Regions from separate parts of the Flavobacterium calami genome, predicted to be linked through region 1. Evidence: riboswitches for the same ligand, from Rfam matches in the RefSeq annotation. Region 1 holds a riboswitch; the other holds the start of a gene.
The links. A riboswitch is a leader RNA that binds a small molecule or an ion and turns the genes downstream of it on or off. The one in region 1 is predicted to bind cobalamin.
Positions count from the first base shown of each region.

Region 2: another riboswitch for cobalamin. It lies ahead of AAEO57_RS15645 (NAD-dependent epimerase/dehydratase family protein); the one in region 1 lies ahead of AAEO57_RS13870 (TonB-dependent receptor plug domain-containing protein).

Region 1 covers NZ_JBBYHS010000014.1:36,070-39,489, forward strand. The annotation lists gene cobT (nicotinate-nucleotide--dimethylbenzimidazole phosphoribosyltransferase) at 1-453, shown strand, start outside; gene AAEO57_RS13860 (adenosylcobinamide-GDP ribazoletransferase) at 509-1,294, shown strand; gene cobC (alpha-ribazole phosphatase) at 1,279-1,815, shown strand; cobalamin riboswitch at 1,872-2,103, shown strand; gene AAEO57_RS13870 (TonB-dependent receptor plug domain-containing protein) at 2,131-3,420, shown strand, end outside.
Region 2 covers NZ_JBBYHS010000016.1:115,011-118,430, forward strand. The annotation lists gene AAEO57_RS15640 (cobalamin-independent methionine synthase II family protein) at 1-379, opposite strand, end outside; gene AAEO57_RS15645 (NAD-dependent epimerase/dehydratase family protein) at 410-1,423, opposite strand; cobalamin riboswitch at 1,592-1,773, opposite strand; gene AAEO57_RS15650 (Lrp/AsnC family transcriptional regulator) at 1,947-2,408, shown strand; gene AAEO57_RS15655 (hypothetical protein) at 2,486-2,869, opposite strand; gene AAEO57_RS15660 (mechanosensitive ion channel family protein) at 3,015-3,420, opposite strand, start outside.

The sequences.
Region 1 (3,420 bases):
GTTGGAAAGGGAACTGGGGTTGTTGATGAAAAACTACTTCAGAAACAAAACTTACTTAAAAACGCCATCGATAATTATTCCGGTTCTACTGAATTAATGCAGCAAATCGCCTACTTTGGAGGTTTTGAAATCATACAAATGTCAAGCGGAATGTTAACGGCTTTCGATAACAATATGATTGTTTTGGTTGATGGCTTTATTTGCAGCGTTGCCTTTTTGATTGCTTCAAAAATAAATCCTGCTATTATTCACAATGCTGTTTTCTGCCACTGCTCAGCTGAAAAAGCGCATCAAAAATTATTGAATTATCTGCAGGCAAAACCAATTTTAAATTTAGATTTGCGCCTTGGCGAAGGAACAGGCTGTGCAATTGCTTTTCCAATTTTAAAATCTGCTGAAGCTTTTTTAAACGAAATGGCCAGTTTTGAGAGTGCAGGAGTTAGCAGGAAATGACGAAATTGCAATGTCAATATCAATTGCAAATTTCAATTTTAAAAATATTCAATAAATGAAAAAAGAACTACATATATTTTTTACATGTCTAATGTTTTACACACGGATTCCCTGTCCGAAAAACATTAACCACGATCCAGAATACTTAAACAAAGCCACACGTTATTTCCCTTTAATTGGATGGATTGTAGGAAGCATTTCATTTCTTGCTTTCTATATTTCTTCTCTTTTTATCTCAACCGAAACGGCTGTAATTTTAGGAATCATAGCTTCAATATTAACAACAGGCGCTTTTCACGAAGATGGTTTTGCTGATGTGTGTGACGGTTTTGGAGGAGGCTGGACCAAAGAAAAAATACTGATGATTATGAAAGATAGTGCGATTGGTGCATATGGTGCGATTGGTTTGGTGCTGTTATTTTTATTAAAATTCAAATTGCTTTCAGAATCTATTTTGCTGTTGTTTAGTCACAATTATTTAATTCTTCTGCTGTTTATTTCTGCTCACTCCGTAAGTCGTCTCGGAGCTATTTCTATCATTTTTACTCATGAATATTCTCGCGATGATGCTTCGAGTAAAAGCAAACCCATTGCAAAAAATTACAGCTGGAAAGAAATTCTCGGTTCCTTTTTCTTCGGGCTGCTTCCTTTGTTGATACTTTCCTGCTTTCAATATCAAATCCTTTTAGTCCTAATTCCGGTTTTCGCAACCCGTTATTTTCTGGCTCGTTATTTTCAGAAATGGATTGGCGGTTATACCGGCGATTGTCTCGGTGCAACACAACAGGTTTGCGAAGTGGTTTATTATTTAAGCATTCTTTTGATATGGAAATTTATCTAATTCGTCATACCGAAACAATTTGCGAAAAGGGAATTTGTTACGGACAATCGGATGTCGATATTGCAGTACCTTTTGATAGTATTTTTGAAAATATTCTTTCTCAATTACCCTCGGAAGCTTTGATTTTTTCGAGCCCTTTAAAACGTTGTGTGATTCTGGCAAAATACATTCAGGAGAACATCAGCACGATTTCTTTTCAGGAAGATCATCGTTTAAAAGAAATGAATTTTGGCGACTGGGAATTAAAACCATGGAATGACATTCCGCCTGAGCAGCTCAATCCGTGGATGGAAGATTTTGTAAAAATCAAGGCTTCAAATGGGGAATCTTTCATTGAATTACACGAAAGAGTCGGTGATTTCTTAGCCGAAAAAAAGACAAAAAAAACAAACTCCCCCTTGGTTATTGTTACTCATGCCGGTGTTATAAGAAGCTTTTTATGCCATCACTCCGGGCTTCCATTAAAAGATGCTTTTCAGAACAAAGTTGACTTTGGAGAAGTTATCAAAATAGATTTTTAAAAACTTTTTTTATTAGAAAGTAAATACAAATTTGAATTTTACACTTATTTAACTTTATCTTTGCACCCAATTAAGGTTGTGTTTTTATTACAAAAACACATTAAAAGGGAATCAAGTCACTGATTTTAAATTATTTAAAATCGAAAATCTTGAGCTGTACCCGCAACTGTAAGCTTAGTTCTTTTTAAAGAATGCTTGTTGTTATCTACAAACCACTGTCATAATGTATGATGGGAAGGTAAACAGCAAGACGCAAGCCAGGAGACCTGCCTTATTAACAAATATCGAACTCTCGGGAAAAAGAGTGTAGAAATTATGACTTTAAAAATACGTTTTGCTTTTTGCTTTCTGCTTTTGTGCCAGATTATTTCGGCGCAGAATGACTCTGTTATGAAACTTAAAGAAGTTATTGTATCAGACATTAACCTCAACAAATACTCCAGCTCCCAGTCGGTTCTAAAACTCGGTGATTCAATCATCAATAAAAACAAAGCATTGCTAACCGATTTGCTAAACTTCAATTCCACACTTTACTTTAAAGAATATGGACGAGGAATGCTTTCTACGGTGTCTTTCAGAGGAACAACCTCATCCCAGACAGCCGTAATCTGGAACGGAATCAACATCAATTCACAAATGAACGGCAGCACTGATTTTAATACAATTTCAGGTTCAGATTATAATTCGGTAAGTGCAAAAGCCGGAGGAGGCAGCGTTATTTATGGCAGCGGTGCAATTGGCGGAACGGTACATTTAAACAACGATTTGGACTTTTATAATCGTTTTGAGAATAATTTAAAACTTGATTACGGAAGCTTTAATACAATTGGAGTTAATTACAAAACTAATATTTCCAACAAAAAATGGAGTGCGCAGATTGGTTTTTCCAACAACAGTTCTACAAACGATTATAAATATGTGAACAAATACACCTGGAAAGGCGAACAACGCTGGAACCGTAATGGTGAATACAATATTTTCACAATGAGTGCCAATTTAGGCTATAAACTAAATGCAAAAAACACTCTTAAACTGTACAGCCAAACCTCAAACACAGACAGAAATACTTCTTTAATCACAGAAACCGAAACTCCAAGTAAATATATCAATGGTTTTAACAGGAACTTATTAGAATACGATGGTAATTTCGGTAAACTCAATGCGAATTTCAAAACAGCATACATTTTTGAAAACTATCAGTACTATGCTGATAACTCTACCAATAATTATACATACGGAAAAACAGAAAGCTTAATTACAAAAGCTGGTTTGGGTTATACTCTTTTTAAATCAACCCAGATAAACGGGATTTTAGATTACAACAAAACTACAGGAACAGGCAGCGGTTTTGGAACCAATACCCGCGAAATCAGTTCTGCCTCTTTATTGGTAAAACAGGATATTTCTGCCAACTGGAAAAATGAATTTGGAGTTCGAAAAGAATTTACAGACAATTACAAATCGCCTGTTTTATTCTCTTTAGGTTCTTCTTATCAATTTGGCCAGTTGTACAATTTGAAGTTGAATATATCACGCAATTTCAGAATCCCAACCTTTAATGATTTGTATTGGGAAGTAGGCGGAAATCGTGATTTAAAACCCGAA
Region 2 (3,420 bases), on a different contig from region 1:
TTACGGTCAGTTTCACATCTACATCTGCCGGGGCTGCATCACGAGCTATTTTCCAGTTACGGGCTGTACCAAAACGCGGATTTTTGAGTTCGCCAATTACCCTTGGACACTCAATTCCAAAACCCGCTGTACCGAATGTAACCTTCGGCATATCCTCAAATGTGATACCGTCAATTCGCTTTTGATAGAAATAGTACATATTTTCACGGTAGCCTTCTCCATCGGTTATGGTATCCAATCCAAGACTGGCCTGGTCTTTTGCAGCCCAGTTGATGTAATCGTCTACCTCCTGCTGATTCATTACCGGACGTTTCATGGTATCCTCCAATTTTTCCGGACGGGGATAACTACCCACTACTGTATTGCGAAATCCTGACATATAATATAGTATTTAGAAAATATAATTTTTTTAATAATTAACCTGTAGCTGCCTGTTTCGGGCTTCTTCAATCTGAGACCTCACTCCTTCTTCCAGCGAACGAGGGACAAAACCGATCTCCTGTTCCAGACGTGTACTGTCGCAACGATCTATGAGAGCCGTACGGGATACACTTTCGTCAAATTCGTATTCTGCATTAGGAATGATACGCTCAACAGTCTGCATCAGTTCTTGCGCGGTTACAGAATGTCCTCCGTTGTTATAGGCAAAATGACTGAGTTTTTCTTTCAGCGCCAGACGAACAAACTGCTCGGCTACATCATCTACATAAATCCAACAGTCACGAGAATCTTTTGAGAATGGCAGTTTAGCTTTTTTTCCAAGTGCAGGATTTGTAGCAAACTCGCAAGCCCAAAGAACAGATCCTCTCATACGTCCGTCACCGTATACAATTGGCGGACGCATGGCTGCAATGCTTGCTCCTTTGTTTTTAATATATTTTTGAGCTGTAAATTCGTTGAGCATTTTCATTACCCCATAGGTATAAAAATGATCGTCAAGCGAACAGTAATCACTTTCTTTTACCGCATAATTTTCGTCGCCATAAGCACTATGATTTGCTCCGTATATGGTTTCGCTACTGGCAAAAACCAGACGGGAAAGCTTGTGGTCAACCACCATATCGAACATATTAATCATTCCGAGCATGTTTACAGAAGCGCCGCGATGATGATCGGCTTCTACTTCGGCACTCATCAGATACGCCAAATGAATTACGTGTGTGATATCTGAAAATTTAAGAAACACATTATTAACCTGTTCTTTATTGGAAACATCAAGATTAATAAATGTGGTCTGCTCTATTTGCTCCTGCATTTCAGCAAGTCTGGCTGAATCTTTTTGATGTTTTAAAAGAGCTATTTGTTTTGTCCATTCTATATTCAGATTCAAATCGGCTACTACTACGGGAATTTTGCGTTCCCACAGGTTGACTACTACACGTGCTCCAATAAATCCTGTGCCTCCGGTAACTAAAAATTTCATAAAATTATTCCTGTATTAGGTTAAACAATTTCCTATTTAGGCATGTTTAAGCAAAAAGAAGAAGGTGGGAAATACAAATATCTTTAGATACGGATACACCAAACCTAACCGGTTTTTAGAATCTGCATTACAGACATTGATCTGACCTAAGCTTCATATCGCGAAAGCATCGTCAATACAGATTAGGCAGGTATCCTGACTTGTAACAGTTTTTATCGTCCTTCCCGCTTTGGCAGTGGAACACCTGGATAAAAACCTTCGGGTTACTTACAGTTGCGCGACAGTTCGTGATTTTCACACGATTCCCTTTTGATTCACAGCTAAGTAAAACCTAATCCAATCGATAAATAGTTAAAGAATTTCTACTATTGCAATAGTTTTATATTCTTTGCAAAATTAGTTTACATTCATCAATAATCTATTAATAAACCTAAAATAGGATTATTTAGCTATTAAATAACCTATAATCAGTATTATTAACTTTTTTAAATGTATTTTTGACACTTAAAAAGACTTTTATACCATGGAAGAACTTGATAAAACCGATTTACTCCTTTTAAAAATCCTCGGAAATAATTCCAGTTACACCATAAAAGAGCTGGCGACACAGGTAAACCTATCACCTACACCCGTATTACAGCGTGTAAAAAGACTGGAAACAAGCGGATATATCAAAAAGTATATTGCGTTACTGGACCACGAAAAATTCAGTCATGGGTTTATTGTTTTTTGCAATATCAAACTCAAACAACACGACCGTACCATTGGCCACCGTTTTGTAGAAGATATCATGAAAATTGATGAAGTTGTAGAATGCTACAATATTTCGGGAGATTATGATTTTATCTTAAAGGTATTCGCTAAGGACATGAAACACTATCAGGATTTTGTTTTTAACAAATTAGGCTCTGTTGAAAGTATTGGCAGCACACAAAGCACTTTTGTTATGGCGGAGATTAAAAATTTGCATAATATTAGTGTTTGAGGATTGTGCTTTCACATCTGCGTGTTCATGTTTGCGTGAGCGAGAGGTACCGTCTATTATTAATGTATTAAAATAATTTATTTTCTTGATTTTCGTTCCTTTAAATTTTGAAAATATATGTTATAATTAAATACTTGTTTTAGCTGATTATCTTTATATAAATTAACATAGATTTGACCTTTAATTTTAACTATTGAATCCCCAACTTCTACTTCATCCCAAAAACTATTTTCTAAAGGAACACTTACATTGTGTGTAAATTTTAGCATTGGCGTACAATGTTGAGATGAATCAATATATTTTTCAATCACAATACCTGAATAAGATTCTTCTTTCCTGTTTTCAAGTGCCCTTTTATAAAAAAATTCATTTCCTGAAAGATAGTTAACCCAAAAAACCAACTGCAACCATACAACTGCTAAAACTAGTAACTTAAAAATATTCCCTTTATTTTTTACCAACTTAATTTATTTTAAAAATCTCGCTCTGCGAAGTTTTAAACAATCAAATAATCATGCAATGCAATCCCGAAAGCTCTCTGAACTGCCTTTATGCTACCCATTAAAGTTTACATGAGAAAATGAAAAAATCTACAAGTTCCTGACTTTATTCTTCAGAAGGTCTAAAACTCCCTTCATCAGGATATTGAATACTATTCTTTAATTCCTCAATTCGTTTGGGATCAAAATTAGGCAATTGCAATTGATTCTCATTTTTCCATTTCTTAACGATTTCTGAAACTTCTGCAGATTTTTCATCAGAAGAAGAAATATCACGAGCCATATAAATAGTCTGAGACGGATAAGCCAGCGAAGTACCACTTTTTTCTATTATATCCATCATTCGCAACAATAGATCTTCCTGCACTTCCTGTGATTTTTCAAAATTTACCGCTTCAATATATGCAGTAACTTCCACTTTCAAGGCATCGGCAGTTATACCTGTAAATCTAACTATTGGCGGTGAATCTAATACCGAAGGATGGGCGTAAAGCAAAGACCGGATCTCTACC